3 regions of the Sinorhizobium sp. GQ132 genome follow, and region 3 is predicted to be linked to each of the others. Evidence: predicted binding sites of a transcription regulator. Region 3 holds the regulator's gene; each other region holds the start of a gene.
The links. The regulator LexA, encoded in region 3, represses DNA repair genes until DNA is damaged. The targets are predictions, from matches to a motif close to TGTTCNNNNTGTGTTCNG.

Region 1 (10,603 bases), on a different contig from region 3:
CAGACCTGATTTCGAGCCGAGGCCGGCTCAGCGTCCGGAATTTGAGCGGAGGCCCGATTCTGGTCGCAGCTCTGAAAGACGCCGGGACTTCGACGATCACCCAGATCGCCTTCCGGATGTCGAGCGCGTGCCCAACCGCAGGCCCGATGTGGATCGGCGGGGGGACTCTGACCGTGAACTGCGCAACGACCGCGATCGCAACCGGAACTTCGAACGTGGGGGCGATGATGGCAATCGCGTCATCCGCCGCGGCGACGACAACCGCAACCGGAGCGGTGGTGACGATGACCGCCGCAGGCCGCAGCGACGTGTCTGCCAACCGGGCGATCCGGGTTGCCCGAACTAACGTGGCCCGGGGCGGCAGAAATGCCGCCACCGCACATCGGCCGCAAGGGTCGGCTACACCTACAATCTGAGTGCTCGAGTTCTGAAGTGACCTCCAGCGCCCGGTCCTGGCGCGCTTCGACGCCTTCAGGCTGGCGGTGTGTGAGCAAGGCGCGGTCGCGCTCACGGATCAGTTCGGCTATTTGCGGCTCGTAGGCGGCGAAAATTGCCGTCAGCCAACGGTTCACGAGATAAGACGGCCGCGGCATCTGTACGTCGAAGCGCGGCAAAAGAGCGATCGTGCCTTCCGCGCCGAGCCAGTCATCGCCGACCACCCACTGGTTCACCGTGAAAAGCCGCAGAAGGCGCCCGTGAGCGTCGACCCCGACCGCCGCGCAGCGGAGGAAGCGCGAGCTTGGGTGCCGCCGCGGCGCAGGGCGCTCCCGCGGCGCTATACGGTCGGCAGGTCAGGCTGATAGAGGACCACCCGGTTACGGCCCGCTTGTTTCGCCAGGTAGAGTGCAGCGTCGGCCTGGTTCTGAAGCTTCTCCGGCGCGATGATCTCTTCACCTGGCGCCTGCGCCGCCACGCCAATGCTGAGAGTGACGTAAGGCGATACGCGGGATGCCGGGTTAGGAAGGGAGGCAGCTTCGACGCTCGCCCTGATTCGTTCAGCCGTAGCCAGCGCCGCTTCTTCATCTGCGCCCGGAAGCACGACGAGAAACTCCTCACCGCCATAGCGGGCAACATGATCGCGGTTTCGCCTGACGCTGCTCTGAATGATCCCGGCAACTTTGACGAGGCAGCGATCGCCCTCGGCGTGACCGAGACGATCATTCAGGTTCTTGAAATCGTCGATATCGCACATCAGCATGGCGGTGCCCGGCGGACGCTCCGCGCCTGCGCTCCAGAGACGACTGAGGGTTTCCATCATCCAGCGCCTGTTGGCGATCCCGGTCAGGGGATCGGTCTTTGCGAGCCGCTCCAGCCGGGCATTGGCGTCGGCCAGCTCCGCTACCCGCCGCATGTCGCGAAGTTCGAGAAGGAAGGTCTTCTGGGCCAGGATCGTTATCGTGCGTCGGGCAACGACTGTCGCAATAATACCGCTCGCAAAAAACAGCGTCGCAGCCACGGCGCTGCCCCTCTCCAGCATCGGATTGTGCAACTGAAAGATCAGGTAGAGGCCGAGCGCGAAAGAGGCGACCGCCACCGTCCAGGCCAAAGGAACTGCAAAAATGATGATGGCGGTGATGGCGACGAACAGCATGATGTTGAGGTGCCGCTCATGGAATTCCCCACCCGCGCTCACGCCCACCAGCGCGACCGAAAGGAGGATGAGGAACAGGCCTGCAAGCAGGGACATCCTTTGCAGCCGGACGCCGCGCGGTTTTCGCCAGACATAGGCGGTGGCCAGCGCCGCGGGCGGCACAATGCAGGCCGGCGGAAGCATCGAGAGCACGACCGCCTTCGGAAGCAGGATCGCGTTGAGACCCAGCGTCAGCACGTCCAGCAAGGTCACCCATATCATCCACGCGCGAATGATCTTGGCCGTACGCGACCACGAACGCTCCTGGAACAGGCGACCGAGCTCACCTCTTAGACGAATGTCACGCGTGCGGCCCGTGAGAAGGCGCTCGACTTCGGCCATGACAGCCGGATTGCGCGGCTGATACCGCATCTCCGGAGAGGCGCTCACGCGACCGGCACCAACTGCGCTTTCCTGAAGCTCCATCCTTGCCCATCTAGGGGACCACCTCCTGCCGGCAAGATCACTCGTGCATGAACTTCCGAGTTGCAGCGGGGCCGCGGGCTCCTGTGCTGCAAGGTCGTGAATACCACCCAGGCGCGCTCAGGCATTTCCCGCCGTCGTCTCGAAATCGATTAGCTTCTGAGTGTTCTGGCGCAGAAGGGCCGTGTCATCCCGCTGATCGGCCCGCGCTCGCTTTCCGAGCTCAACCACAGCCTCGACGCTTTCTCAATTGCGCTTTCCCCAGGTGACGTCCGGTGGCTGCGAGATGGCGACCCGGGCCAGTCGAGGGCTGCCTGAAGGTCTGCTCGCACTGAAAGCTGCCTTGTATGGGTTCAAGAGCTTGATACGCTCGTTGCCATATTCTAGCGCGTTTCACTGTTTCATTGGACCAGTGAAACGCTCTAACACTCTGGTACTACGCACTTCCGCACGGGAAACCGTTACGCACTTTCTCCTGGTAGTACTCACGTAAATCGAGCCATGCGAACGGACAGACAGCAGATTGACGAGGCACTGGCAGCGACAGAAACCATCCGCAGCATCCTTCGAGACGCGCTCCTTGCGGTTTATCTGCATGGATCGGCAGTTTCGGGTGGCTTGCGACCGCAGAGTGACGTCGACCTCCTCGCGATCGTCGACTGCCCCATGGCTGACGAACAGCGTCGCGATCTTCTGGCGGCTTTGCTGCGAATGTCCGGCCGCCATCCCCGTCCGGTCGGGGAGCCCCGCTGCATCGAACTGATGGTGTTTCTGCGGGCAGATATCGCCGCACCGGATTTTCCTGCTCGGGCTGAATTCATCTATGGCGAATGGCTGCGGGACACCTTTGAATGCGGAGGTCTCCCCCTACCTATGTCCGACCCGGAAAACACGCTTGTGCTGGCCCAGGCGCGACAAGAGGCCGTTCCACTGTTCGGCCCCGAGGCAGAGGAGCTTCTGCCCTCGCTTCCGCCGGAACAAATTCGCCGCGCAATGCGCGATGCACTCCCCTCACTGGGCGACAGTCTACAGGGGGACGAGCGGAACGTGTTACTAACCCTTGCGCGCATGTGGCGCACATCGGCCACCGGTGACTTCATCACCAAGGATGCTGCAGCCACATGGGCAGCGAGCCAGATGCCGGACGAGGAAGCTGACACGTTGATCTACGCGCGTGAGGCCTATCTGGGCAAGGTCAAGGACGACTGGCAAGATCGGCAGACTGCTTCCGAGCGGACGGCAGCATTTCTGCGCCAGCGGGTCTCGGAACTCCTATGACGTTTTGGGTCGGAATCTGCCAGGAAGCCTCTTCCGCTTAGCAGCGGCAGGAACGCACCACCGTGCTGTAACTGAATCGGCCGCGAGGATTATCTCGCGCATGGGGTGTCGGAATCGCGTTCAGCCGGTCGTTTTGAAGACGGACAAGCGATGGAGAGCAGCATGACTATTACCATTACCGCCTTTGAGCGGTCGCCCGATGGCGGCCAGGGTATGGCGCGTGACATGCGCGTTCGCTGGGCGCTCGAAGAAGTGGGCCAGCCTTACGACGTTCGCCTTCTTTCGTTCAAGGCGATGAAGGAACCCGCGCATCTCGCGCTTCATCCATTCGGGCAGATTCCGACCTATGAAGAAGGCGGTCTCGCTTTGTTCGAGTCGGGGGCGATCGTGTTCCATATCGCTGAGCGCCATGCGGGCCTGCTGCCGGACGATGCGAATGCCCGGGCGCGCGCGATCACATGGATGTTTGCCGCGCTCAACACGGTGGAGCCGCCGATCGTCGATCGCGAGGTCGCCGAGTATCTGGAAGGCGACGAGACCTGGTACGAGCGGCGTCTGCCCTTCATCGACGAACGCATCCGCAGGCGGCTGGGCGAACTTTCCGGCCGACTGGGCAATGCGGACTGGATCGACGGAGCGTTCAGCGCCGCTGACCTCCTGATGGTGACGGTGCTGCGGAGATTGGAAGGATCGAGTATACTGGAGGAATATCCGAACCTCTGCGCCTATGTGGCCCGCGGCAAAGCGCGGCCCGCATACAAGCGCGCTTTCGACGCTCAGCTGGCGGTTTTCACCGCCGCACCGACCGGCTGACAAAGGTCCGCGCCGGCCGATTGATTACAAGCGGCAATGTCCGAGCGAATCCGGGACGTCCCACTTTCCAACGGCCGATCGGGCTTGTATGTTCCCCCTCCGTTCTTAAGGCCGCGGCCGGATATCAAAGAGCTCATCGAGGGGAAGTAAATGGCGACGGCGGCGTATCTGGAGAAACTGAACGAGAGACAGCGCTGCGCCGTCGAATATGGTATCGGAGCAGGAGAAGGCGCCCAGGCGGGCCCGCTTTTGATCATCGCGGGAGCGGGCTCCGGGAAGACCAACACCCTGGCTCACCGCGTTGCTCACCTGATCGTCAACGGGGCAGATCCGCGCCGCATTCTGCTGATGACCTTCTCGCGAAGGGCCGCGGCCGAGATGTCGCGCCGCGTCGGGCGCATCTGCGCGCAGGTGCTCGGTCCCAGTTCCGCAACGACGACCGACGCTCTTTCATGGGCGGGCACCTTTCACGGTATCGGGGCACGGCTGCTGAGAATCTATGCCGAACAGATCGGGCTGAATGCGGAGTTCACCATTCACGACCGCGAAGACAGCGCCGACCTGATCAACCTCATGCGGCACGAACTCGGCTTTTCGAAGATGGAAAGCCGGTTTCCGGCCAAGGGCACCTGCCTGGCGATCTATTCGCGGGCAGTGAACGCGGAAATGCCGCTGAATGAAGTGCTCCGCACCTGGTACCCGTGGGTGTCCGGCTGGGAACAGCAGTTGAAGGAGCTGTTTGCCGGCTATGTCGAGGCCAAGCAGGCGCAGAACGTCCTCGACTACGACGACCTGCTTCTCTATTGGGCGCAGATGGTCAGCGATCCCTCCCTGGCCGATGATATCGGCAACCGTTTCGACCATGTCCTCGTCGACGAATATCAGGATACCAACAGACTCCAGTCTTCAGTGCTGCTGGCCCTGAAGCCCGGCGGGCGCGGGCTGACGGTCGTCGGCGACGACGCGCAGTCGATCTACTCGTTCCGGGCGGCAACGGTCCGCAACATTCTGGATTTTCCGAAGCAGTTCTCGCCGCCGGCTGAGATCGTCACCCTCGACCGCAACTACCGTTCGACCCAGCCGATCCTCGCGGCCGCCAACGGGGTCATCGATCTGGCGCGGGAACGCTTCACCAAGAACCTCTGGACGGATCGCGAGTCGGCTGAACGTCCGAAGCTGCTGACGGTGAGGGACGAGGCCGATCAGGCGAACTGCATCGTCGAGCAGGTGCTTGCCAATCGCGAATCCGGAATGCTCCTCAAACAGCAGGCCGTCCTCTTCCGCACCTCGAGCCACAGCGGCCCCCTCGAGGTGGAACTGACCCGCCGCAACATCCCCTTCGTAAAGTTCGGAGGTCTGAAGTTCCTCGACAGCGCTCACGTTAAGGACATGCTGGCCGTGCTGCGCTTTGCACAGAACCCGCGTGACCGCGTCGCAGGCTTCCGGCTCCTGCAGATGCTGCCGGGCGTCGGCCCGCAGACCGCAGGCAAGATCCTGGACACGATCGCAACCGGCCCCGAGCCGTTGATGGCGCTTGGTGAAGTCCCCGCTCCGCCGAGGAGCGGTTCGGACTGGCTGTCCCTGGTCGAGCTGCTGCAGGCCCTGCGCAAACCCGCATGGCCGATGGAAATCGAGATTGCGCGGATATGGTACGAACCGCATCTCGAACGAATACACGAGGATGCCGAAACGCGCCGGGCCGACCTCGTGCAACTCGAGCAGATCGCCGCCGGCTATCAGAGCCGCGAGCGCTTTCTCACCGAGCTGACGCTCGATCCGCCGGACGCGACGAGCGACCAGGCCGGCGTACCGCTGCTCGACGAGGACTATCTGATCCTGTCGACCATCCATTCGGCCAAGGGGCAGGAATGGCGCTCCGTCTTCATGCTCAACGTCGTCGACGGTTGCATTCCGTCAGATCTGGCCACAGGCACCAGCCATGAGCTGGAGGAGGAGCGGCGGCTTCTCTATGTCGGCATGACACGCGCCAAGGACAGTTTGACGCTGATGGTGCCGCAACGCTTCTTCACCGGCGGTCAGCACGCGCAGGGTGACCGCCATGTCTACGCGAGCCGCACACGCTTTATCCCCGCGACATTGCTTCAGTTCTTCGAGAGCGCAACCTGGCCCGTCGCCAGCCCCAATGCCTCCGAGCGCAGCGCAAAGCAGATCCGCATCGATGTCGCGGCCCGGATGCGCACCATGTGGCAGTAGAGTTCAGCAATGCGTTATGGTCATCGCACTGGCTGTCCTCTGGCGGCGCTTTGCAGGGGTTCCTATTAGAGAAAATAAGGAAATGCTCGACGGACCGCGCCGAATTCCCGAGATGCATTGTCCTGTACTCCCGCTATTGCCCACCGTCGGTCTCGGCAACGGCACATTGGGACGGGTCCGACAGACCGAAACTCCCAATCCGGACGATGTCCTGCTATGGTGGTTGTACCAGCGTCGCCGAGTCGAGTTGGTGCGTTTGAGGCGCCGATCATCTGCGGCGAGCACAGGGCGAGGTTGATAGGTGCCAGGGATTGTGTTGGTCTGTCTGCTTTCCGCCGCACTCATCATCGTGACAAGCGCCACTCATTTTGAAATCATGACCGGCGTAGCGATCCTGCGTCGACGCAAGGTCCTTTCAAAACGAGCTGAAATGGTCGTTTTTCTCGGGTCGGCCTTTATGGCTCACCTCTTCGGCGTCGGACTTTACGCTCTGGCCTTTGCCTGGATGCATTATCATCCCGAGTTCGGTTCACTCGAAGGACTGGCAGGCTCAGACGCCACAGACTTCTTCTATTTCTCGCTGACCTGCTACAGTACAATGGGCTTCGGCGATGTCTACGCGACAGGCGACATGCGAATTCTCGCCGGTCTGGAAGGTTTGAACGGGCTCGTTCTGATTGCCTGGTCGGCGTCGTTTACTTTCATTGCTGTGGAACGCATCTGGCGCGACGACCGGAAGTAACAGCCGAGGCCCAACCCCGGACGTCAACTAGATCAGGAAGTGCGACTTCAGGCTGCAGAGAATTCACGGTGCTGCCGGGAATTGGTGATGTGGTCAGTTGCACAAGCGCCTCAATCCTCGTCGCCGACGAAGCGATAACCGACGCCGGGTTCGGTGCGGACGATCTTTGGATTGCCGGGGTCGCGTTCGATCTTGCCACGCAGCTGACCGATGAAGACTCTGAGATAATGCAGGTCCTCTCCGTGGGCGGCGCCCCAGACGGAGGTAAGCAGCGTCCTGTGGGTGACCACGCGGCCAGCGTGATGTGCGAGCATCACGAGGAGGTCGTATTCCTTCGGCGTCAGTCGGAGCGCCGCGCCGCCACGCGTCACGACGCGTTTGACCATGTCGATCGAAAGACCGTCCGCCGAAAGCTGCGCCTGGCCCCCTGCCATCTGGATGCGATGGCGCAGCGCCGCGCGGATCCGCGCCGTCAGCTCGCCGATTCCGAAGGGCTTCTCTATGTAGTCGTCGGCGCCGAGATCGAGGGCAGCGATCTTCTCGCTTTCACGGTCACGCGCCGAAAGGATGATGATAGGGACTTTCGACCAGGCGCGCATACTGGCCACGACGTCCTTGCCGTCCATGTCGGGAAGGCCGAGATCCAGGATCACGACGTCCGGCGCCACCGTGGCAGCCGCCTTCAGCGCCTGCGCGCCGTTTACCGCCTCTATCACCTCGTAGCCGGCGGCTGCGAGCGCGGGGCGCAGGAAGCGCTGGATCTGGGGCTCGTCGTCCACGACGAGGATACGCTCGGCCGTCATCCGCGCTCCTTCTCCACTGTTTCAGCCGCCGGGAACCGCATGGAAATGCGCGTACCGCGGCGCTTCATCGCCGGGCTCTCCGCCTTTATCCACCCACCCATCGCCTCGACGAAGCCCTTGCTGATGGAGAGGCCGAGACCGGTGCCAAGCGAACGGCCGTCCGGTTTTCCCTTGCGGAAGAATTTGTCGAAGACATGGCCGAGGTCGGCCGGGGCGATGCCTTTACCGAGGTCGGTTACCGAGAGCACGATTTCATCTTCTTCCCGCCGCCCATAGACGCTGACCGGCTCGTCACCGCCAAACCTGTTGGCGTTGTCGAGCAGGTTGAAGATCACTTGACCAAGCAATACGCTATCGCCGCGGATCAACGGCAAGTCCGGAGCAATGCTGGTTTCGAAGACGCGGCCGGGGAAGTACTTCCGCGCACGCTCCACAGCCGAATGGACGACATCGGCGACATCGACCCAATCGCGCTTGGCGTTTACCGTTCCGGCTTCGATGCGGGTCATGTCGAGCAGGTTGGAAACGAAGCGCGTGAGCCTGCCGCTCTCCTCCTCGATCGACTTGAGGAGATCGTCCCGGCTCTCCTCCGGCATCCGCTCGCCGAGTTGCCGCAGACTTGTCACAGCTCCGGTGATCGTGGCGAGCGGCGTTCTGAGGTCGTGGGATATGGACGAAAGCAGGGCAGCGAGGAACTTCTCGCCCTCGAGTTGCGCAGCCTGGTCGAGTATCTCGCGCGAGAGACGCGCTCTGTCGACGGCGATCGCGGTCTGGTCGAGGATCGCGGCAAGCGCTCGCTCCTCGTTTATTTCCAGCGGTGTGTCTTCCTGCAGGAAACCGAAGACGCCGACGACTCCATGCGGACTCATGAGCGGCCTGAACTGGAAGGGGCTGTTCGGCAGCGTCCCGGTACTGTTGCCGGCAGCCTCCTTCTTCTCGAAAGCCCAGCGCGCCGCCATCGTGTCGGTAAGGCCGAGCTCCGTATCCGGCGGCCAGGCCGCCATCAAGCGGACATCTCCGTCCTCCGGCAACAGGAGCGCCGCGTTGCGCCGAAGGGTCGCCTGGATTTGCGTGACGGCCGCCCACAGCACATCCTCGGCATTGGCCGTACCGGACAGCTTGCGCGAAAAATCGTAAAGCGCCTGAGTGGCGGCGGCCCGCCGCCTCGCTGTCTTCGCCTGTTCGCCAACGCGGGAGGCGAGCCCCCCGGCAAGCATCGCCGCCGCGAGGAACACGAAGAGGGCAAAGACTTCGTGCGGTTCGGCAACCGTAAAAGTGCCGACCGGTTCGATGAAGCAGAAATTGTAGGCGAGAACCGAAATGAGCGCGGCCGCGATCGCAGCGACATAGCCCGCGTAAGTCGCCGAGACGAGCACAGCCAGAAGAAAGAGAAGCGAGATATTCTGCAGGACGACGAATTGCTCGATCAGCAGGCCGAGTACGGTCGCGGCTGCAGCCGTAGCAGCGGCGATGGCGACCCCCCGGCCCCATCCTTCCGGAAGCATACTTCCGCGTCTCGTCCTCGGGCTTGCCGCGGGTTCATTCCCGTCCGTTACGAGGTGAATGGCGATACCGGCCGCCCGAGCGGCAAGCGCATCCGGCAAGGAGCGGCGGAAGAGGCGCAGCGGGAAACGATGGCGGCGCGCGCCGATGACGATTTGCGTCGCATGTTCCCGCCTTGCGAGCTTCAGAATTTCTTCCACGAAGTCGTTGCCGACGATACGGCGCGTCTCGGCGCCCAGTTGCTCGGCAAGCCGGAAGGTCTCGTCGAGCTGTCGCATCGCCCCGCTGCTCTCTGCCTCACCGTCCGCACGCTCGACGGAAACGACGAGCCAGTCGGCATTCAGGCCCGAAGCGAGCCGGCTTGCCGTCCTCACCACCTTTTCGGATAAAGGGTCGGGACCGATGCAGACAAGAAGCCGTTCGGCGGCCCCCCAGGGACCCTCGATCGCGTTCTGCCTGAGATAGTCGACCATCTGGTCGTCGACCCGGTCGGCCGTCCGGCGAAGCGCGAGTTCGCGCAGCGCCGTCAGATTGCCCAGGCGGAAGAAGCGATCGGCGGCGCGCTTGGCGTTGTCGGGCAGATAAACCTTGCCCTCCTTCAACCGCTCGATCAGTTCGGCCGGCGGCAGGTCCACGAGCAGGACATCGTCAGCGCGATTGAGAACGGTGTCGGGGACGCGCTCGCGCACCGGCACGCTGGCAATCTGCGCAACCACGTCCGAGAGGCTTTCCAGGTGCTGGATGTTGAGTGCCGTCCACACGTCTATGCCGGCATCGACCAGTTCCTCTATATCCTGGTAGCGCTTGGGATGGCGGCTTTCGCCGAAATTGGTATGGGCGAGCTCGTCGACCAGGATGACGCGCGGGCGGCGCGCCAGCGCCGCGTCCAGATCGAATTCGTGGAGCGTCCGTCCGTTGTGGAGCACCTGACGACGCGGCAGAACTTCGAGCCCCTCGAGCAGGGCCGCGGTCTCGCCGCGTCCATGCGTTTCGACGAGCCCGATGACGATATCGCCGCCTTCTTCCTTGAGGCGCCGCGCACGCGTCAGCATCGCATAGGTCTTGCCGACACCGGGTGCGGCACCAAGAAAGACGGTTAGTTTGCCTTTCCTGCCCTGTTCGGCGAGCGCCAGCAGGGCGTCCGGATCGGGGCGGCTCTTCAGGTCGCGATCATCGTCGGGCATGCAACGTCTCGAG
Region 2 (10,603 bases), on a different contig from region 3:
ACGATGTCGTAGAGCAGATGCGCCGGAACGGTGGTGGCGCCGGCCTGTTCCACCTGCGCAGGCGTCGCCTCGGTGATCTCCAGGTCGAGGTCGGTCGCCTTCATTTCGAGGCTGGCGCCGTCAGAGCGCAGGAGCACGTTCGAAAGGATCGGGATGGTGTTTCGCCGTTCGACCACGCGGTGGACATGGTTCAGCGATTTCAAAAGGTTGGACCGCTCGAGAGTAATACGCATGGATGCTACCGCTTTCAACCATTGCCGCGCGGGCGAGGGGACCGCCGCGGCGTCAACTGCGTGCCCGGCCGCTCGGCCGGAAGGATGTGGACCGGCAAAATGGCAGAAAGAGAGCCGCAAAAGCAAGGGGTTTTGAGGCCTCTTCCCCAAATGCGAGACTGCATGCGCGGCCCGCCCTTGCCCCGGGCTCCCCGCTCACTCATAAAGGGCGCGAGCCCGGCTTGGCCGGAATGGTCGATCGGAATGATCGGGCCGGGAGTGATTGGGAAGGCGGCGTTGCAAAAGCAGCAATCCACGGATGCATCCGAAAAGGACCGGCGGCGCGCTTTTCGCCTGCACGATATCAACATTCCTGCGCGCCCGCTGGAGCCGTGCCTTTATCTCGTGGCAACGCCGATCGGCAATCTCGGCGACATCACGCTGAGAGCCCTCGAGACGCTTGCGGGGGCCGATGTGCTCGCCTGCGAGGACACGCGGGTGACGCGGGTGCTGCTGGACCGCTACGGTATCGTCAATCGGCCCACCGCCTATCACGAGCACAATGCCGCCGAGGCGGGGCCGCGGCTGCTTGCGGCACTCGGCGATGGGAAATCGGTGGCGCTCGTCTCCGATGCCGGTACGCCGCTCGTCTCCGATCCGGGCTACCGCCTGGCGCAGCAGGCGGTCGAGGCGGGATACCGGGTCGTTCCCATACCTGGCCCCTCGGCGCCGCTTGCCGCCCTCGTCGGCTCCGGCCTGCCGAGCGATGCCTTCCTCTTCGCAGGCTTTCTGCCGGTGAAGGACAAGGCGAAGCGCGACCGGCTCGCCGAACTCGCGTCCGTTCCCGCCACTCTCATCTTCTTCGAGTCCCCGCATCGCATTGCCGCGACCGTCACTGCTGCCGCGCAGGTCCTCGGCGCAGACAGGAGGGCGGCCGTCTGCCGCGAACTGACCAAGACCTTCGAGGAGTTCCGCCGCGGAACGCTCGGCGAACTCGCGGCGAGTTACGACGAAAGCGCCAATGTGAAAGGCGAGATCGTCCTCGTGATCGGTCCGCCGGAGGCAAAGCCCCAGCCGGAGGCGGCCGACGTCGACGCCTTGCTCAAGGAACTCGCCCGCGACCTGCCGATGGGCAAGGCCGCGACCGAGGCGGCGCGCCGCACGGGGCTGGCGCGCAAGGAGCTTTACGACCGGCTCCTTCATCTCAAGGATAGCGATGAAGGCTGAGCGACCGGACACCCGCAAGCTGAAGGCGCTGAAGCGGGGCCACATCGCCGAATACCGCGCCGCACTCTGCCTGATGCTCAAGGGCTATCGCATCGTTGCCATGCGCTATCGCACCAGGCTCGGCGAGATCGACATCATCGCCCGGCGCGGCGACGTGGTCGCCTGCGTCGAAGTAAAGGCCCGGATGAGCCTGGACGATGCGGTCTTCGCCGTGACCGACACGGCGCAACGGCGCATCCGGGCGGCAAGCGATCTCTGGCTGTCGCGTCAGGGCGATTTCCACCGCCTGTCGGTGCGATACGACATTGTCGCCGTAGCGCCGTGGCGTTGGCCGCGACACCTGCCGGACGCCTTTTGATAGGCGGGAGCGGCAGGAGCCTTCTTGCCTAACCACGGTACGCATTCTACATCTTGCGGGCTTTTCGGCGGTGCCGCCTCGTCGCGAATCGAGGGGCGGAGCATCGCGTCGAATTGCCGTATAATTCGATTTCTGACCGGCGCCGGTCGAAGGAACTATGCGCATCGTGGATCCAATCGGGAACGGGAAAATGGCAGGAATCGTCAATGTCGGGGTCCAGATGGACCATGTTTCGGGCATCACCATTGCGGGCGATTCGACCTTCGCGATGAGCTTGGAGGCGCAGGCCCGAGGCTACCGCCTGTTCCACTACACGCCCGAAAAGCTGTCGCTCCGGGACGGCAGGGTCTATGCGACCGCGCAGCAGATGCGGTTGCGCGACGTCAAGGGCGACCACTTCACCCTCGGCGAAGAGGAGCGGATCGATCTTTCGACCATGGACGTCATCCTGCTTCGCCAGGATCCGCCATTCGACATGGCCTATATCACTTCGACGCATCTGCTCGAACGGCTGCACCCGAAGACGCTGGTCGTCAACGATCCGGCCTGGGTCAGGAACTCGCCTGAGAAGATCTTCGTGACCGAGTTTCCGGATCTGATGCCCAAGACCCTGATCACTCGCGACCCGGACGAGATCGCCCGCTTCCGCCAGGAGATGGGCGACATCATCCTGAAACCACTCTACGGCAATGGCGGCGCCGGCGTGTTCCACTCCGCGCGTGACGACCGCAATTTCTCGTCGCTCCTCGAAATGTTCGCGCAGATGTTCCGCGAGCCCTATATCGCCCAGGAATATCTGCCGGCGGTGCGCAAGGGCGACAAGCGCATCCTGCTCGTCGACGGCGAACCGGTCGGAGCGATCAATCGCGTTCCGGCCGAGCACGATTCGCGCTCCAACATGCATGTGGGTGGGCGCGCGGAGGCAACCGACCTGACGGCGCGCGAGCGGGAGATCTGCGACCGCATCGGCCCGGCGCTGAAGGAACGCGGCTTCCTCTTCGTCGGCATCGACGTGATCGGCGATTACCTGACCGAGATCAACGTCACTTCGCCGACCGGCATCCGCGAGGTGAAGAAGTTCGGCGGTGCCGATGTCGCAAGCCTGCTCTGGGACGCGATCGAGAAGAAGCGCGCCTGATCTTTACGGGCCGCCACTCTCGCTCTTGATGTTCTATTATTGTTCTTGTTTTCAAGCGTATTCCGTGCAAGATTTGCGGTTACAACCGATTTTGGTTGTGACGGCGTGTGTGGGCCGCCGTGCTGGAGCGGGATTGCGGACGGACGATGAGCCTCCGCGCTCCGCTCGAAATCAGGGGGCAGTATGGTCGCGCGCGTCAGCACGGTTGCGTTTCAGGGTATCGAGGGCGTTCCGGTCGACGTCCAGGTGATGGTTGCACCCGGCAAGGTCGGTATGCAGATCGTCGGACTGCCGGACAAGGCGGTGGCCGAAAGCCGCGAGCGCGTCCAGGCGGCGCTTCATGCATCGGGACTGGCGCTTCCCGCCAAGCGGGTGACCGTCAATCTGGCGCCGGCGGACCTACCGAAAGAAGGAAGCCATTTCGATCTCGCCATCGCGCTCGGCCTGATGGCGGCGCTCGGCGCTGTGCCTGCGGACGCGCTGTCCGGCTATGTCGTCATCGGCGAACTCAATCTCGACGGCACCATCGCAGCCGTCGCCGGCGCGCTGCCGGCGGCGATCGGCGCGAATGCGCTCGGCAAGGGACTGATCTGCCCGGCGGAAAGCGGGCCCGAGGCGGCCTGGGCCGGATCGGAAATCGATATTCTCGCCCCGCGCAGCCTGATCGCCATCGCCAATCATTTCCGCGGCACGCAGGTGCTCTCCCGCCCCGAGCCGGCGGTCCGGGCGGCCGCCGAGGGCCTTCCCGATCTTGCCGACATCAAGGGCCAGGAAAGCGCCAAGCGGGCGCTGGAGGTCGCGGCGGCGGGCAATCACAATCTGCTGATGGTCGGTCCGCCCGGGTCGGGCAAGTCGATGCTTGCGGCGCGGCTCCCCTCCATCCTGCCGCCGCTTTCGCCCGCCGAACTGCTCGAAGTCTCGATGATCCATTCGATCGCCGGGCAATTGCCGGGCGGCAAGCTCTCGGACCGCCGGCCCTTCCGCGCGCCGCACCATTCCGCCACCATGGCGGCGCTGATCGGCGGCGGCTTCCGCGCGAAGCCGGGAGAGGCGTCGCTCGCCCATAACGGCGTGCTCTTTCTCGACGAGCTTCCGGAATTTGCACCACAGACGCTCGACGCTCTGCGCCAGCCGCTCGAAACCGCCACCTGCATCATCGCGCGGGCCAATCATCGCGTCACCTATCCGGCGGCGATCCAGCTCATTGCCGCCATGAACCCCTGCCGCTGCGGCATGGCCGGCGAGCCGGGCCGGAGCTGCGCCCGCGGGCCGCGCTGCATGGCCGATTATCAGGCGCGGATCTCCGGGCCGCTGATGGATCGCATCGATATCCGCGTCGACGTCCCGGCCGTCAGCGCCGCCGACTTGATCCGCCCCGGCACATCCGAGCCGAGCGCCGCCGTCGCCCGCCGCGTCGCCCGCGCCCGCGAGCTGCAGAGAGACCGCTTCGCCGGCCTCGGTCATCCCGAGCTGACGAGCAACGCCCGCTCATCGACGACGATGATCGAAAAGATCGCCGAACCCGACGCCGCCGGCCTGCAGCTTCTGCGCGACGCGGCGGAGAAGATGAAATTCTCGGCGCGCGGCTATCACCGGGTGCTGAAGGTCGCCCGCACCCTCGCCGACCTCGACGAGGCGCCGACGGTCGGCCGCATCCATCTCGCCGAAGCGATCTCCTACAGGGTGGCGGGAGAGAGACTACCCGTCGCCGCGTAGGGGGCCGGCGTCGATGGAAAAAGCGGTCACCCTGCAGACGGGAGAGGCCGGGCAAAGGGCCGAAAATTCGATTTGATTTCATTTCGACGGAGAAGAAGGGAGCTGCGGGTTTGCCGCGAGTCCCTTCGCCCCGCCTGCGGGGAGAAGGTGGCCGGCAGGCCGATCAGGGGCGCTCGCCGGCACCTCCGGCGCTACGCTCCCAATCCCTCGAACAGCACCGTCGAAAGATATCGTTCGGCAAAGGACGGTATGATCACGACGATATTCTTGCCGGCATTTTCCCCGCGCTGTCCCACCTCTATCGCCGCCTGGAGCGCGGCACCGGCGGAGATGCCGACCGGCACGCCTTCGAGTCTTGCGACGAGCCGCGCCGCCTCTATGGCCTCGCCGGCATTTACCGTGACGACTTCGTCATAGACGCTCGTGTCAAGGATCGCCGGTGCGAAACCCGCGCCGATACCCTGGATCTTGTGCGGACCCGGGGCGCCGCCGGAAAGGATAGGGGATTCTTCGGGCTCGACGGCGATCACCTTGACCGACGGCTTGCGGGCTTTAAGCACCTGGCCGGCACCGGTGATGGTGCCGCCGGTGCCGATGCCGGACACGAGGATGTCGACTGCGCCTTCCGTGTCGTTCCAGATCTCCTCGGCGGTGGTCTTGCGGTGGATTTCCGGATTGGCCGGGTTTTCGAACTGCTGCGGAATGATCGCGTCGGGCAGCGTCTCGGTGAGTTCCTGGGCCTTGGCGATTGCGCCCTTCATGCCCTTGGCGCCTTCCGTCAGCACCAGTTCGGCGCCGAGAAGCGTCAGCATCTTGCGGCGCTCGACCGACATCGTCTCGGGCATGGTGAGGATCAGCCTGTAGCCCTTGGCGGCCGCGACGAAGGCGAGTGCTATGCCCGTATTGCCCGAAGTCGGCTCTACCAGCGTCGTGCGGCCGGGCGTGATCTTCCCTTGCGCCTCGAGCGATTCGATCATCGCGACGCCGATGCGGTCCTTGACGGAGCCGATCGGGTTGAAGAATTCGAGCTTGGCGAGCAGGTTCGCCTTCACGCCCTTTTCCTTGGCGAGCTTGTCCAGCCGCACGATGGGAGTGTCGCCGATCGTCTCGGTGATCGAAGAAAAGACGCGGCCGCGGCCGGGCTTGCGCGCTTCAGGCATAGGTTTCTCCCTTCGTTTTTTAAATCGTCGCTGCGACAATAGGAGCTATGCGCGCTTGCTTCCAGAGCGGGAAAGCCCTGGATCGATGATGCTGAAGGAAAAAACCGTTGAGAAGCGGCCGGCGGGGGAATCTTTTTTCAGGTCGCGCGGGTCGCAATGTAGGCGGCCGTTCCGGCGAGAATGCCCGCCGCGGCCCGGTTCAGGACCTTCAGCGCCTGCGGCTCTTTCAGGAGCGAGCGGGCGCGGGCCGCAAGCAGCATATAGGGCAGCAGCACGGCAAGAAGCACGAGGAAAGTCGCGACGAGCAGCAGGCCGTAGTCGCGGATCCCTATCGAGGCGAGGTCGATCAGCGTCGGAACGAGCGCCACGTAGAAAAGCATCGTCTTGGGATTGCCGAGCGTGACCGTCAGGCCCGAGATGAAGGAGAGCGCCGCACTCGTCGACTTCCGCGCCTCGATGTTCTGCGACAGGAGCCCGGCCGTCCAGAGCTTCCAGGCGATATAGCCGAGATAGAGCGCTCCGGCGATCTTCACGACCAGAAACGCGGTCGTGAATGTCTGGGCGATGAAGGCGAGCCCGAGAACCACCGCCGTCAGATAGACCATGTCGCCGACGATGAGGCCGAGGCCCATGAAGAAGGTTTCCCGAAAGCCCGATCCCAGGGCTCGGGCAACGAGCGCCGTCACGCCCGGGCCGGGAATGATGCCGGCGATGAAGAGAGCGCCGCTATAGGCGAGAAGAGCCGCAAGTGTCACGATCGTTCCTCCTGATAGGGGCGGGTGTACCGCAATCTGCCGCAAAGGAAAATCCGGGTGTCCCCCGCATCTACGCGCGAAAATTGATCGGGTGACAAGAACGGCGTTGCCCTTGGCGGTAGAGCCGTACACTTTCCGGAAAAACATGGGAGACCGGCGCACCATGCCCGAAATTCAGAACCTCCTGGGCTTCGCCCTGATCGCATTCGGCATGGTGCTGACGCCGGGGCCGAACATGATCTATCTGATCTCCCGCTCGATCTGCCAGGGACCGGGGGCGGGACTGATCTCGCTCGGGGGCATAGCGCTCGGCTTCGTCTGTTACATGGTGTCTGCCGCGCTCGGCATTACCGCCCTGCTTCTGGCGGTTCCCTTTGCCTATGACGCCCTTCGTTTCGCAGGTGCGCTTTACCTGCTTTACCTTGCCTGGCAGGCCGTTCGTCCCGGCGGCCGCTCGATTTTTCAAGTGCGGGACCTCCCGAAGGATCGCCCGCGCAAGCTCTTCGCGATGGGCCTCTTCACCAGCCTGCTCAATCCGAAGGTAGCCATCCTTTACGTGTCGCTGCTGCCGCAATTCATCCGCCCCGAGGCCGGCAACGTGCTTGCGCAGTCGCTGATCTTCGGCAGCGTGCAGATCGCGATCAGCGTCAGCGTCAATGCGCTGATCGCGATGACCGCCGGAGCGGTGGCCGCCTTCCTCTCCGGTCGGCCGTCCTTCGTGCTGGTGCAGCGTTGGCTCATGAGCACGGCGCTGGCGGGTCTTGCCATCAGCATGGCCTCGGAGGCCCGGCGTTAGAGGCTTTCCTCCGCCGGACGCTTGGCGGACGATGACGATGGCCAAAGGGTCCAGCCGAGATTGGTGCCCGCGGCAGCGATGAGGATCGCGACCGAGCCCGCGATCTGCACCGGCTGCAGAGCGTGTCCGAACGCGATGCGGTCAACCAGGATCGCGGCCACCGGATAGATGAAGGAAAGGGCGCCGGTCATGTGGGTCGGCAGCTTCTGTATGGCGCCGTAAAGCAGAATATACATGATGCCGGTATGAACCACGCCGACGGTCAGGAGCAGCGTCCACTGGAGCGTTCCCTGCGGCAGCGGCGCGACGAGGGCGAAGGGGGCGAGCATGGCCGCTCCGGTGATGACCTGCACCAGCGCGATCAGATGCGGCGGCGTGCCCTTGAGGAGCTTGGTAACGAGCGCCGCGATGGCGTAGAAGAAGGCGGCGCCGAGCGACAGTGCTATCCCGGTGAGATAGTCGCTGGGCTCATAAGTGCCCGCGGGCTTGGCGAGGACGATCGCGATCATGCCCGCGAAGGAGAGCGAGAGCCAGAGGAGTTTGCTGGCGGTGATCTTCTCTCCGATAAAGAGCGCACCGAGGCCGAGCAGCATGAAGGGCTGCGTGTTGTAGACCATGGTCGCGATGGAGATCGAGGCGCGGGGATAGGCGGCGAAGAGCAGGAGCCAGTTCACGACGATCGCGACGCCGCCCAGAGCGGAAAGAATGATGACCTTCATCCGCAAATGTCTCAGGTCGATGAGGCCGAAGACCGCCGCAAGCGCGGCGAGCGTCGCAGCCCCGAACACGCAACGCCAGAAGACGACGCCCGCGACCGGCTGGCCCGACATCAGAACGAACCAGCCGATCGTTCCCGAAATCAGCATCGCCGCCGTCATTTCCGCGCTTCCGCGCCGTATGTCCTTATCCATGGCCTTTTGCTCCATCCATTATGCTGCAAGAATAATGAGCCTGGTGGCGCAGGGATATGGATTTTGAGAGGAAATTATGGGAGGATACCTAACAGATTAAGGCGATAAGGCTAAATTGACTTACGAGGAAGTTGCATGCTGGACGAGCTCGACCGCCGCATTCTCGAAATTCTGGCCGCCAATGCCCGGGTGTCGTTGAAGGAGCTGGCGCAGGAGGCCGGCCTTTCCTCGCCGAGCGCGGCGGAGCGGCTGCGCAAGCTCGAGGAGCGCGGCGTGCTCGATGGTTTCACCATCTCGGTCAATCCGGCGCGTCTCGGCTATCCGCTGCAGGCGATCGTCCGCATCCGGCCGATGCCGGGCATGCTGCATATCGTCGAAAGGCTGATCCAGGAAGCGCCCGAATTCATCGAATGCGACAAGGTCACGGGGGACGACTGCTTCATCGCCAAGATGCTGGTGCGCGACATGGCGGAACTCGACACGATCCTCGATCGCATCGCGGAAAAGGCGCAGACGAACACGTCGATCGTCAAATCCTCGCCGGTCAAGCGGCGCCTGCCGCCGCTTATTTAGTTCCGGTCGAGCCGAAGCCGCCGGCCCCGCGCGCTGTCGTCGTCGCGCCATCTGCCTCGCGGATCGCCAGCTGGGTCACCGGGGCGATCACGATCTGGGCGATACGCATGCCGCGCTCGACCGCGAAGTCCTCCGCACCGAGATTGACGAGCAGCACCTTCACCTCTCCGCGATAGTCGCTGTCGACGGTGCCCGGCGTGTTGAGGCAGGTGATGCCGTGCTTGAAGGCCAGCCCGGAGCGTGGCCGGATCTGTCCTTCATGACCGGCGGGGATCTCGAAGATAAAGCCCGTTGGGACCAATGCGCGGTCTCCCGGCCGGATCGTCATCGGGTCCTCGGCCGGCACGGCCGCGCGCAGGTCCATGCCGGCTGCACCCGCGGTCTCGTAGGCCGGCAGGTCGAGACCCTCGCCATGAGGCAGGCGGACCAGGGTGAGGCCGGGAGTCGGGGCAGGTCGATTTTCGGGCGTGTGCATGGTCATTCCGTCATAAGCACGGCCGGGCTTGCCGCAGTCAATTGCATATTGGCCCCCGAGCCTGTAAAGGACGCCGCAACTCACAGGATACTCAGATCATGGCCGAAAGCATTGCCGAGGCGGTCTCCCGCCGCCGCACATTTGCGATCATTTCGCACCCGGACGCCGGTAAGACGACGCTCACCGAGAAGCTTCTGCTCTTCGGCGGCGCGATCCAGCTCGCCGGCGAGGTCAAGGCCAAGAAGGACCGCATCCAGACCCGCTCGGACTGGATGAAGATCGAGCGCGAGCGCGGCATCTCCGTCGTCACCTCGGTGATGACCTTCGAATATAACGATACTGTTTTCAACCTGCTCGATACGCCCGGTCACGAGGACTTTGCCGACGACACCTACCGCACGCTGACGGCGGTCGATGCGGCTGTCATGGTGATCGACGCGGCAAAGGGTATCGAGCCGCGCACGCTCAAGCTCTTCGAGGTCTGCCGCCTGCGCGATATCCCGATCATCACCTTCGTCAACAAGATGGACCGCGAAAGCCGCGACCCCTTCGAAATCCTCGACGAGGTCGAGCAGAAGCTGGCGCTCGACTGCGCGCCGGTCACTTGGCCGATCGGCCGCTCCAAGACTTTCTGCGGCACCTATCATCTTGCCACCGACGAGGTGCGCGGCGCCGACACGCAGGAGCGGCTGACCAAGGTCAACGATCCGGAAATGGCTTCGCACCGTCTGCCCGAGAACGAACGCGACACGTTCATCGAAGAAGCGTCGCTGGCGATCGAGGCCTGCAAGCCCTTCGACCGTAAGGCTTTCCTCGAAGGGCACCTCACGCCGGTGTACTTCGGCTCGGCGCTGCGGAACTTCGGCGTGCGCGACCTGATCAATGGGCTCGCCGACTTCGCGCCGCCGCCGCGGGCCCAGGTTGCCGACATCCGCACCGTCGAGGCGACGGACGACAGAATGACCGCCTTCGTCTTCAAGATCCAGGCGAACATGGACCCGAACCACCGCGACCGCATCGCCTTCGTCCGCGTCTGCTCGGGCAAGCTCGAGCGCGGCATGAAGGCGCGGCTCTCGCGCACCGGCAAGCAGATGGGGCTGACGGCGCCGCAGTTCTTCTTCGCCTCGCAGCGCCAGCTCGCCGATACGGCTTTCGCCGGCGACGTCGTCGGCATCCCGAACCACGGCACGCTCAGGATCGGCGATACGCTGACCGAGGGCGAGCCGCTCGTCTTCCAGGGCGTGCCGAACTTCGCACCGGAAATTCTCCGCCGCGTCCGGCT
Region 3 (10,603 bases):
GTTGCTGACGCATTTCCATGAACAGGGCAAGACGACCGCGCTCGCCTGCCATGGGCCCATCGCGCTCATCTCGACCCTGCGGGACCCGAAGGCTTTCACCACACAGCTGGAAACCGAAGGCGCAGCGAAAGCAGACCGTGAATGGATCTATGCCGGCTACAACCTGACTGTGATCAGCAATGAGGAAGAGGAACTGGCAAAGGGATTGCTCGGCGGCGGCGCGATGAAGTTCTATCCGCAGGATGCTCTCACGCAAGCAGGTGCTCGCTATAGTCAGTCCGATGCGCCCTTCAGCGCGCATGTCGTCACCGATCGGGAACTGATCACGGGCCAAAATCCGGCCTCGGCCCCCGCCGTGGCGCAGGAACTCCTCGAGCGCTTGAAGTAAGAGGCGACATGTCCGGCCAGCACGAGGCCAGCCGGCGAGACCGCGCTCAGTTGCGGTGTTGATGCGGGGCTCATCGAATGCAAAAGCCCGGCGCAGCAGGAATGCCGCGCCGGACCTCGAGTTGAATTGAGCAAAGAGGACATCTGAAGCTGAGAACATCGAGGCACTGATTGAGCCGTGGACGTCCCTGATACGGATAGTGAAATGCTACCGGTCGACGGCGCGCCCCGGACAACGACATCACCCAGAGACGCGTCATAAGCCCGCCCTTGCCGAAGCGTGATCCGCTCCTATTCTTCATCTAAGTACATGGAGAAATAGAGTGGCAGATAATGACAAGGAGCCGGATCGTGACCGCGATGTCGTTTCCACTGAGGGGCATGGGGTCGCAAGTGATGAGAAAAATGCGGCCTATAGGAGAAGGATGGTGCAGGAGGCCCTCCGTGAAGGAAACCCTGCCGGAGTGAAAGCGAAGGACTATCTCAGCAATAGATGGTTGTCCGGCGGCTCGTGGTAGACCGTCGACGAGAGGAAAGCATGGCAGATAATCCGAAGAAGAAAGGCCGCGACCGTGAGCTGCTTTCCGAGCAGGAGCACGAGGTGGCCTACCTCATGAAAACGGCGAAGGTGACGCGGCAGAAGGCGTTGAAGGCGATCCGTGAAGCTGGGCCGAACCGCGAAAAAGTGATGGAATACCTCGGCAAGAAATAACGCTCAAAACAGCGTCGCCTGCTGGACCTCCTTTGTCTCCGGCTCAAAGGGAGGTCGCGTTCCGCCTTTCGTGGCGTTCGTCTCCTGATCCGCGCCTTCTCCCATGCCGCGTGATAGTTCGTGTGCAGCTCGGCACGCGGCGATAATATCGATAGATGCCGCTTGCGGCGTTTCTCATTGCGTAACGCGGAATAGCTTCGGACCCTATGAATTCCCCGTTTGCCGGCCTGTGTGGTCCGCAAAGCAGCCAAAATGTAACCGAAAAGCAAGCCAGCACCGAACCTTTTAGAGGCTTGGTGCATTTACATGATCGGTTAAGTACATGAAAATACTCAAAGAAAAAGCCCCGCACCGTGAGATGCAGGGCTTTGGAAACTGGCTCCCCGGGCCGGATTCGAACCGGCGACCTATCGATTAACAGTCGAGTGCTCTACCGCTGAGCTACCAGGGATCATCTGCGCCGCAGAAGTGAGGCTGCTAATACAAATGCTTTTCCGATTTGCCAAGCGGTTTTTCAAAAAAAATGTCGGTAGGCGGTTGCCGCCCTGTGGAGAAGGCACCAACTGTGGGGTCATTGGTACGGAAGAAGAGTGATGGCGAAGAAGCATTTTGGCATCGATCCCAGGACGCGTGAGATCGTGCTCGGCAAATGGCGGATGAGCCTGCCCAACTCGCCGGCATTGCGCGTGCTCATCGGCGTTCTGCTCGTCTTCGGCGGTCTGCTCGGTTTTCTGCCCATCCTGGGCTTCTGGATGGTTCCTCTGGGCCTGCTCGTGCTTTCGCACGATATTCCCTCGATGCGCCGACGGCGGCGCAAGCTGGCCGTATGGTGGGCCCGATGGCGCAGCAAGCCGAACTCGTCCGGCAGATCCTGAGAGGTGGGCCTCGCGAAGAGTTCCGCCAGCATCCGGATGCAGCGCATTTCAGTCGGCGGAATTGCGCGCCTTTCGACGTCGTTTGGGCAGGAGGGCGACAATGACGCAGGCGAGGACCAAAGCGACCGGCCAGAAATCGGTGGCCTGGTCCCAACTCCACCTCCACATTTCATAGCCCTCCAGGTGAGGCGGCGGCAGCTTTGCGCTGATCTCGAAATCACGTTTCTCGCGGCCGTGGAAGTGTCCGATGGCGAAGGCGAGGCCGATGATCAGCGCCAGCCTTCTCGGCGCAATCGCCATGAACAGGAGGGCGACGACTGCTGCAATACAGAAGCCCTCGACCACATGCCCGAGCCAGTCGAAGTGGCGCTGAATGTAGCCCCAAGGAATATCCATCATGTCGCGCTTCGAGTGCCGCCCTCCCGATGAGGCCGGCCGACGGACCGCTATATCACAACCGCCGATCACGAGACCACACGATCCTCCAGGTTTTTACGCCCTTCGCGGACGTCTTCGGGAGCGTGGGCGAGCTCGTCCTTCTTCCAGTATCCGGACGCTGAATGTGGTCGCAAAGTACAACTTGTAGTTAATCCAAAGTGGTCAATAGACAGGAACATCGCGTTCGGCAACATTGGAGCGCTTTCAGGAAAAGGGTGTAACGGTCTTCCGTAGGAAGTCCGTATTTTCATAGCGTTAGCTCGTCACTCCGACGGGGCCCGACGAAGTCGGCGCCTCGAAGGCCGTCCGGGTTTCCCAAGACGAGCATCGCCTGCTTTACAGCACTGTGGAGAGAAAAATGGCGCATCTGATCGGTGGCATCGCCCCTTGGCTCGGGCTGGACAACCACATCTTCGGAACGAACGATCCGGACATTATCTTCGGAGACCCGTTCACGACCGGCAATAGCCTGGGAGTCTCCGAAATCGGCGGCTTCCTGTCTTCGGGGCAGGGTGGCCGCGACAGCCTTGACGGCCTTGGGGGCAACGACACGCTCTTCGGCGATGCTTGGACGATCTCCGATCAGGGGCGTGGTGGCGACGACCAGCTCGACGGCGGCGCCGGCGACGACACGCTGTATGGCGATGCCTTCCAGATCGATGCGATTGATTCCGCTATCGTCGCCGGAGGGAATGATCGTCTCTCGGGCGGCAAAGGCAACGATACACTCTATGGCGATGGCTACAATTGCCTCAGAGGACGTGGTGGAGACGACTGGCTCGACGGCGGCGCCGGAGACGATAGTCTCTCGGGCGACGCTTTCTCCCTGGGCGATTTTTTCGTTGGCGGGAACGATCGACTCCAGGGCGGAGAGGGCCATGACAAGCTCTACGGCGATGGCCTCGACCAGGGCGTCGTGGAATCCGGGATCGGCGGCAACGACCACCTCTATGGCGGTTCGGGCAATGACTTTCTCGTTGGAGACATTCTTTTCTCACGTGGCGGCAGTGGCGGCGACGACCTGCTCGACGGAGGCAAAGGCAATGATGTCCTGTATGGCGATGCAGAGGTCGGCGTGGACACCGCGGGTGGGAACGACCTCTTGATCGGCGGCACCGGTAACGATCAGCTCTGGGGCGATGGTCGACTGACCGCAGCCTTCGCGGTCGAGACCGGTGCCGATCAGTTCCTGTTTTCACGAAACAGTGGTCGGGATGAGATCTTCGACTTCGAATTGGACAAGGACGTCATCCAAATCGCTGGCTATGGCTACGACGACTTCGCTGATTTTTTGCCCAACATCGGCAACGATGCTGACGGGAACGCTGTCCTGCAGTTGAATGGTACCGTCGATCAGGTCACTCTGATCGGCATCCACGCCGCCGACCTCAGCGCTGCCAACTTCGTCTTTGCGGGCGCGGAGTTCGCCTTCGTCTGACGCAGGTAAGATTTGTCGGTAACAAAGCTGAATGGGGTGGTTTTTTGGAGGCCTCGCCCGGAATTGAACCGGGGTACAAGGATTTGCAGGCTTGCATCCAATGTTGAAATTATTGCAGAAATGGTTGGCGTGTCGCAGTCATCCTCGACCGGGCACTCGGGGTAGACCCACTGCATCCAGTGTGCCTTCAGCCAAGCGGTAGAAATGGGCCTTGTCTCGTGAGACGAGTGCCTCCAGCGGCAGATGAAGGAACGTATGTCCCGCGCTGTAACCCGTTGCCACCATCATCCCGAGAGGGCGTGCTGCCTCGGCGGTTTCCACTGACATAAAGTCTACGAGCTCTTCGTAGGGACGAGAGCCCTTCCCGCGGAAGATTGCGCCGCGCCAGATTTCAGGCTCATTGAGGTCCACCACTTTTTGCATTGATTCCGCCTCCTGTACGCAATCGCAGGTAGCACGCAGCAAGGATTGACGATAATGAAAATTCACAGACCTTGCGCCGATCGCGGGCACGCGAGCTTACGTCCGCACCGCGCGCACCGGCATCCAGCTCTATGCCGGCCATGAGGTCGGCAAGCCGGCAATTTATGTCGTGAAGGTGTACGGGGCCTTCAATTCAGGGCCGATCTGTCCTGAAAAGTGATGACGATTTCCGTAAGTTCAAAGTCAATGCAAGCAAAGGTGTCAGGAGCGTCGCTCGCGCCCAATTTCAAGAATGCATTGAGCTGAGCACGATCCAAGAACGGAGACGACGAGGCAATGGGTAGCAGAGACAGTATTTCGCCGTCGACGCTCTTTGCAAACGCTTGTGGATCTCCATCAAGGATGTGGACACCGGAAATTTCGACAATGCCGGTCGCGTAGTCGTCGGTCCCAGGCGGCGGGAGCGGTCCGGGCATGCCGAGGTCGTGGCATAGCTCTGTCCGGAAGGTGATTTTCCCAGTCTCAAATCCGAAGTCGAGAAATGATGCGTCGTGAAGCCGTAGCGCTCGTTGAACATTGCTAGCTTCATTTGTTCCCCCGTCTGACCCGTTTTGGGCGCTACCGAGATCGCCGTCGCGCGCTCGGCAGGTAGCCCTTGCATTAATCCGCCTCCTGGACGCCTCGCGGGTAGCACGCAGCAAGGATTGACCACAATGAAATTCACAGACCTTGCACCGATCGCGGGCACGCGGCCGCCTTCCATTCCCCAAGGTCGAGGGCGATTTACCGCATAGCTCGCCTCTTCAGGCGAGCTATCGTTACAGTTGTCTCAATCGTGATTGCAATTTGCGAAGCCGTCGCTTAGGCCTTGATTCATGCATTTCGAGCACAGAGGAAAACCAGCTTTGGCGTGGAAACTGTTCGCGTGCCTTAACGTGCTCTTTGGTCTTGCCGAGCTAGGGCTTTTGATGGGCGGCTTTGGTGAGCTCACAATGTGGAGAGTCGTGAACGATATCTTCTCTGTCTTAGCAACTAGTGTAATCGTGCTCTATGCTTTCGGACCAGTATGTTTCTCACAGGGCCTTCGCAGGGGCGTCGCAGTTGCACTTACTTTGCACGTCATCGCTGAATTTGCAGACGCGCTTTGGACGATTTACGTGTCCTACACATCTGTCGATGCAGACCTTACGCCAATTGGCGCGTGGATACTTTTGGCCTTCTTGTGTATCATCAATTACTTCACCATGCTTGCCACTTGGAGATACAGCATAGGTCAGGCAGGAGGAAGTGGTTCTTTGCCGGCTCAGATCGCGGTGCCGATCGCGCGGCGTTCAAGGCCACACTGATCATGAGCGCCAAGCTCACCGACATCGATCCGCAGGCCTGGCTTGCCAACACTCTGGCTCGTATCGCCGACGCCCGGATCATCAGGCTCGAGGACCTGCTCCCGTGGAATTGGCACCAACGAAGTCTCTAAAGATCAGTGCCTAACCTGCGCCCCCTGATCTCATTCGTGAATTTTCCCCACCGCCGCACTTTCGAGAAGAAGGCAATGCAATGAGGGTCATAGCAATCACTTCCATGCTCGTCGGAACGAGCGATTACCCTCTCGTTCCTGGATCCAAGTTGGAAAAATTGGGGAAGTTCTTAGGAGTTCCAGACCGCTGGGATTTCGGTATCGAAGACGAATTCACGTGCCAGTTGGGATATGCCGATTTTGAGTTTTCTTTGCGAACACGTAGCAATTGTGTCGAAGTTGAGAGGGTGTGGCTCGAACTGTGGAATGCACATCATAGTGAGCCGCAACCGAAAAGGTCTGCTATACGTCTAGTCGAGGGGATTGAGGTCGACCTCGGCGGCTTCCAACCGGGCATCTCGTTATCATCTGCTAAAGCACTGTTAGCCTCGTTGCGGATTTTCTACGAGGAATTCAGTCAAGCCGATGGCAGCGAGATAGTCAGCAAAATCGTTCTCGAGACGAAGTCCGAATTATACTTTTTCCAGGGCGATTATGAGCCCCGGCTCATGGAGATACACTTTTTCGCTGGCGACGAATAACCCGCTGTTACGCGTGGCCCTCGCCGGATGCATACAGCAAACGCTACGAGGTTCTCCCTGTGAACGAAGTTCCGAAAATTAAATTGTTCTTTGAATGGGGTGGTGGAGTTCTTTGGTGCGCCAATGACGCTGCTCATCAACGCTTTGACGTAGGGCCTATTGAGGACAAGCTGTCTTTGCCGAATGAAATCCGAGAGCGATTGCACGGCATGGCAGTGTGGCATGATACAGCACTGGATTGGAACAATCCTCCGGGATCTAGCCCATGGTCAAAAGCAGAAGATCTCAGATTTGCCGAAGCAGTTTACCAGCTTGTTGAGGAGATCAGACGGGAACTTGGGCCCGGCTATGAAGTCATCAGCGAACATTGCCCCGTCTATTGAATTCAATTGGGATGTCGGCACTCCCTCTGCGGCAATTCGTCAGATGCGGAACTCGTCGAGAATTACATGCATGGCGCGGATCGCAATGTTTACGGTAAGCATCCGGTGAAGGCCGCAGCTAGAGACCTTCAAGAATTTTCGGCATGATTTGCGAATGACTAGCTTGCCTCAGGGTCCGAAATGCCGACAGCAGATCTGAGTGGATGGCCTTTGGATAAGGTCTCGAAGGCGACGGCGTAGCGTTTCCTCAAGCCTGGGGCGCGAAGATTATTTTCCAAGACGGAGAGTGCGTCGGCGCGGTTCCCATGGGAGACCATCTGCGCTGCGGCCAAAAACAGGTACCAATGCCGTTGCTTGAGCATTCGCTCATCGCCCCGTTCGTAAATCTTGATCAAGTCATGTGGAGTTCGGATCTCATCAAGAAGTGGGGCTGGCCATCGTTCAATAAAGGCAACAATCTCACGAATACGCGCCTTCATTTGATCGCTGCCGCTTGCAAACCATCTAACGTGTTGCTCCTTTGGTGCAGTGAACTCAATTGGCTGGCTCACGATGATTTCTGGCGCATCCGCCAAAAGAGATTTGTTGCCCGCCACCAGTTCTAGCGTCGCCTTGGTTACAGATCTCATGCCAAGCCGCATGGCCGGGTGAAGGTGCATTTCTTCGTCCGGCTGATACGTGGGGAAGCAATCCGCTGCGAAAACGATGTCCTGCTCGGCTTCCTCCAGGATTCGCATGTAGGTAAACGAACCCTCTCGTCGTTCGAAGCCCAAGAGCGCCAGTCTTTCATCGCCGACGGAGTTTAGCGCCGCAAGCAGGTCAGCTTTAATCTCTTTTTGGGTCCGCACCGTGTTTCCCTTTAACTTCCAATCACCGTCTCACAGGGCCGCAGGTCAGGCAGCTTGATCTCTTCGTCTTGACCGGCGTTAGCCTCCAACTCCTCGAGCTGCAACTCCATCTGTTCGAGAAGCCTGGCCTTGCGCTCCGAGCGGCTGCCATGGATGTCGCGCTTCAGCTTCTCGATCTCGAGCCGGAGCCGGGCAATCAGTGCCTCCGAGTGCGAGTTCACCGCCTGGGCCCGAGCGGCAACGGGTTCCGCCTCACCTCGTGCCGCGCGTTCTGCGAGGATCATCGCGTGCGCACTGGTGAGGTCGTCGGCAAGCTGATCGGCCGCATCGATCATGACGGCATGGAATCATATTCGCTCCCGCCGTGCCAGCGGTTTGCTCATCCCGCCGACGTCGACGCCAGGTTTTTTGCGGCATTCGCCAGTCGCCAGTCGATGCATTCGATCAGATAGCCGAGCTGCGCCGGCGTGATCACGGCCGTGCCATCGGCCGGGCGGTTTCCAAACGAAATCCGACCAAGCGCAAGGCAAAGAAAAATGACCCGCCGGTCTTGTAGAACGATGTTGCACGGATTTGCCGAGTGTGCCGGGAAGCCGTTGAAAATCAAGGGAATCCAGTTGCAACGAGATGCGACATCCGCATTCGCACAACACGAAGCTCTCTGCCACTTATCGCTTTGATATCATTGTGGAAAATTTTGGAGGCCTCGCCCGGAATTGAACCGGGGTACAAGGATTTGCAGTCCTCTGCGTCACCACTCCGCCACGAGGCCTCTACGATTTGCGATTTTTCAAATCGTGGCGCGGATTTAGAATGATTGCCCGCAATCCGCAAGAGGGTACATTTGGAATAGGGTCTTTTTTATTCTGTATAATATGGCTTCGGTTCTGTGGAGGCGTGGCCATAGCGCCCCAAGGCGCAATGCCCCCACTTCTAACGCGTTGAAATTGCGTACTTCCGTGAGAAACGCCTGCACACCTCGTCGGGAGCCTAGTGGTACCGCCGGATGAGGCCGACAAGCCTGCCTTGGATCTTGACCCGATCCGGACCGAATATCCGTGTCTCGTAAGCCGGATTGGCGGCTTCGAGCGCAATAGAGGCGCCCTTGCGACGGAAACGCTTCAGAGTTGCTTCCTCGTCGTCGATCAGGGCGACGACGATATCCCCGGGGGTGGCAGTGCTTCCGTTCCGGATGATCACCGTATCGCCATCGAGGATGCCGGCCTCGATCATCGAATCACCCTTGATCTCGAGAGCGTAGTGCTCGCCGCTGCCGATCATTTCGACCGGTACGGAAATATCGTGCATGTTGTTCTGGATTGCGGAAATCGGCACGCCGGCGGCAATGCGTCCCATGACCGGGACAGCGACCGACGCGATCTCGGCCAGGGGCGCCGGTTTCGGTGCAGGGGGCGGGGCCGCAGGCTTGCCCAGACTGCCTTCGATCACGCTCGGCGAAAAGCCGCGGCGGACCTGCGAAACACCGGCATAGGCCTCCGGCAGCTTGATGACTTCGAGGGCTCGAGCGCGATTCGGTAGCCGGCGAATGAACCCGCGCTCTTCGAGTGCGGTGATCAGACGGTGGATGCCCGATTTGGAGGCAAGGTCGAGGGCATCTTTCATCTCGTCGAAGGACGGCGGAACCCCGGATTCCTTCATTCGTTCATGAATGAACAGAAGCAATTCCTGTTGCTTGCGGGTCAGCATGGCGTCACTCCAGAATCGCGAAACAAATCAAGAACAGAACCTATATGTTCCATATGTGTTCCGCAAGTGCCTAAAATTCCGTGAATACCGCTTGCTGCTGAATGCCTGTCCGCTTCCGATCCGGCGTGTCGTTGGCGATCGCTCGGAATGTCGGGGCAGGGGCGTACGCTCACTTACAGCGGCCGGCCCAGTCGCTCACCTATGCCATGCTAATAGGCAAGCCGCAGTCCGCCCGGCGTAAGAACGTCGAATTCAGGCTCGGGATAGGGCCCGTACCACTGGGTATAGGTCGTGTTGGTCGAGCCTGTGCTGGCGCACCCCGAAAGGGCGAAGAGGGAAAAAATTACGGCTGCCACCAAAGATTTAACAGGCATGTTTTTCTCCACTCGCGGGAGTTGCCCAGACCTCGAACGGGTCAGACTAAAACTTTCTCTCAAATCAGCTTTTTTGGCAAGCGCAGGCGAGCCGCGGCATCGACCGAGCTCTGGCAGCCTGACGTCCGGCATCGGTGGAAGTTACCTCAGGTAAGACCTGTCACCTAGGTGTCCGGGCTGGACAAGAGGGGAATGGTGGAGTCGAAGGGAGTCGAACCCTCGACCTCCGCAGTGCGATTGCGGCGCTCTCCCAACTGAGCTACGACCCCACTGGTCACTCGTTGTATAAGATTTTTCGGCCCCGCGCGCCAGTGCATTCCGTCTGCCGGCTTCACCCTTGCCGCCCGGTAGGGCACGCTGCAATTCATCCACCCGAATATCGCCCCTTCGCGATGGAGTCCCAAAGCAGCTTCTTCCGCTCCGGCAGGTGACGCAAAGCGTCGGAAGGGCAGGGCAGCCATGAGCCTTGCGGGTGGGGAAGACGGCCATCAGTGACGAGAAGTCGGGAATTCCGGCGTGCCCGGATCAATTCTGAAATGGCGGAAGAGGTGGGATTCGAACCCACGGTACGCTTTCACGCACGCCGGTTTTCAAGACCGGTGCCTTAAACCGCTCGGCCACTCTTCCAGGTGATTGCGGAGCTTCGTGAAATTCGTTTCCGAGTTCTCGATGGACCGGCGATCGCCACCGGGTTTGCTGCCCATTCACCAACGGCTGGCTTTTTAGCAGCTTTGATCACAGCGTCAACTTGCTCCGGAGCATTTGCTTGCATTCGAGGCGTGCCGCGCCGCATGCGCCCATGGCACGGTTGTGGGCCATCGTCACGGGCGCCGTCCGCTGTCCGGCGCTGCAGGCGGACTTTCGTCGCCTGCCCGAGCGACGTAGGCCGCGACGTCCCGGCTTCTGCCGTCCAGGAGCGCCGCTCCGGCAAGCAGATAAACGGCAATCGCCAACATCGAC

Region 1: AC6CIG_RS19670 (ATP-dependent helicase) is a predicted target of LexA. The motif match lies at 4,234-4,251, and genes of this name have one in related genera.
Region 2: AC6CIG_RS12920 (YifB family Mg chelatase-like AAA ATPase) is a predicted target of LexA. The motif match lies at 2,965-2,982, and genes of this name have one in related genera.

What each region holds. Positions count from the first base shown of each region.
Region 1 is NZ_JCAXDX010000007.1:274,785-285,387, reverse strand. Features, by position in the region: gene AC6CIG_RS19695 (SH3 domain-containing protein) at 1-346, shown strand, start outside; partial or broken gene AC6CIG_RS19690 (DUF6969 family protein) at 411-779, opposite strand; gene AC6CIG_RS19685 (GGDEF domain-containing protein) at 776-2,056, opposite strand; gene AC6CIG_RS19680 (aminoglycoside adenylyltransferase family protein) at 2,555-3,331, shown strand; gene AC6CIG_RS19675 (glutathione S-transferase family protein) at 3,494-4,144, shown strand; gene AC6CIG_RS19670 (ATP-dependent helicase) at 4,295-6,358, shown strand; gene AC6CIG_RS19665 (potassium channel family protein) at 6,660-7,100, shown strand; gene AC6CIG_RS19660 (response regulator) at 7,211-7,903, opposite strand; gene AC6CIG_RS19655 (DUF4118 domain-containing protein) at 7,900-10,590, opposite strand.
Region 2 is NZ_JCAXDX010000004.1:258,814-269,416, reverse strand. Features, by position in the region: gene dnaN (DNA polymerase III subunit beta) at 1-233, opposite strand, end outside; gene rsmI (16S rRNA (cytidine(1402)-2'-O)-methyltransferase) at 477-1,439, shown strand; gene AC6CIG_RS12930 (YraN family protein) at 1,429-1,797, shown strand; gene gshB (glutathione synthase) at 1,988-2,935, shown strand; gene AC6CIG_RS12920 (YifB family Mg chelatase-like AAA ATPase) at 3,119-4,651, shown strand; gene cysK (cysteine synthase A) at 4,843-5,811, opposite strand; gene AC6CIG_RS12910 (LysE family translocator) at 5,949-6,566, opposite strand; gene AC6CIG_RS12905 (LysE family translocator) at 6,730-7,362, shown strand; gene AC6CIG_RS12900 (DMT family transporter) at 7,359-8,273, opposite strand; gene AC6CIG_RS12895 (Lrp/AsnC family transcriptional regulator) at 8,409-8,846, shown strand; gene dut (dUTP diphosphatase) at 8,839-9,321, opposite strand; gene AC6CIG_RS12885 (peptide chain release factor 3) at 9,420-10,603, shown strand, end outside.
Region 3 is NZ_JCAXDX010000013.1:7,992-18,594, reverse strand. Features, by position in the region: gene AC6CIG_RS24910 (type 1 glutamine amidotransferase domain-containing protein) at 1-388, shown strand, start outside; gene AC6CIG_RS24905 (DUF3606 domain-containing protein) at 926-1,099, shown strand; tRNA gene AC6CIG_RS24900 (tRNA-Asn) at 1,476-1,550, opposite strand; gene AC6CIG_RS24895 (membrane protein) at 1,693-1,974, shown strand; gene AC6CIG_RS24890 (hypothetical protein) at 2,023-2,370, opposite strand; gene AC6CIG_RS24885 (calcium-binding protein) at 2,771-3,850, shown strand; gene AC6CIG_RS24880 (hypothetical protein) at 3,989-4,273, opposite strand; gene AC6CIG_RS24875 (hypothetical protein) at 4,462-4,749, opposite strand; gene AC6CIG_RS24870 (hypothetical protein) at 5,179-5,619, shown strand; partial or broken gene AC6CIG_RS24865 (transposase domain-containing protein) at 5,550-5,750, shown strand; gene AC6CIG_RS24860 (hypothetical protein) at 5,831-6,331, shown strand; gene AC6CIG_RS24855 (immunity protein CdiI family protein) at 6,391-6,714, shown strand; gene AC6CIG_RS24850 (hypothetical protein) at 6,873-7,562, opposite strand; partial or broken gene AC6CIG_RS24845 (IS66 family transposase) at 7,625-7,846, opposite strand; gene AC6CIG_RS24840 (hypothetical protein) at 7,942-8,169, opposite strand; tRNA gene AC6CIG_RS24835 (tRNA-Cys) at 8,261-8,334, opposite strand; gene lexA (transcriptional repressor LexA) at 8,553-9,269, opposite strand; gene AC6CIG_RS24825 (hypothetical protein) at 9,479-9,643, opposite strand; tRNA gene AC6CIG_RS24820 (tRNA-Ala) at 9,837-9,912, opposite strand; tRNA gene AC6CIG_RS24815 (tRNA-Ser) at 10,181-10,270, opposite strand; gene AC6CIG_RS24810 (hypothetical protein) at 10,465-10,603, opposite strand, start outside.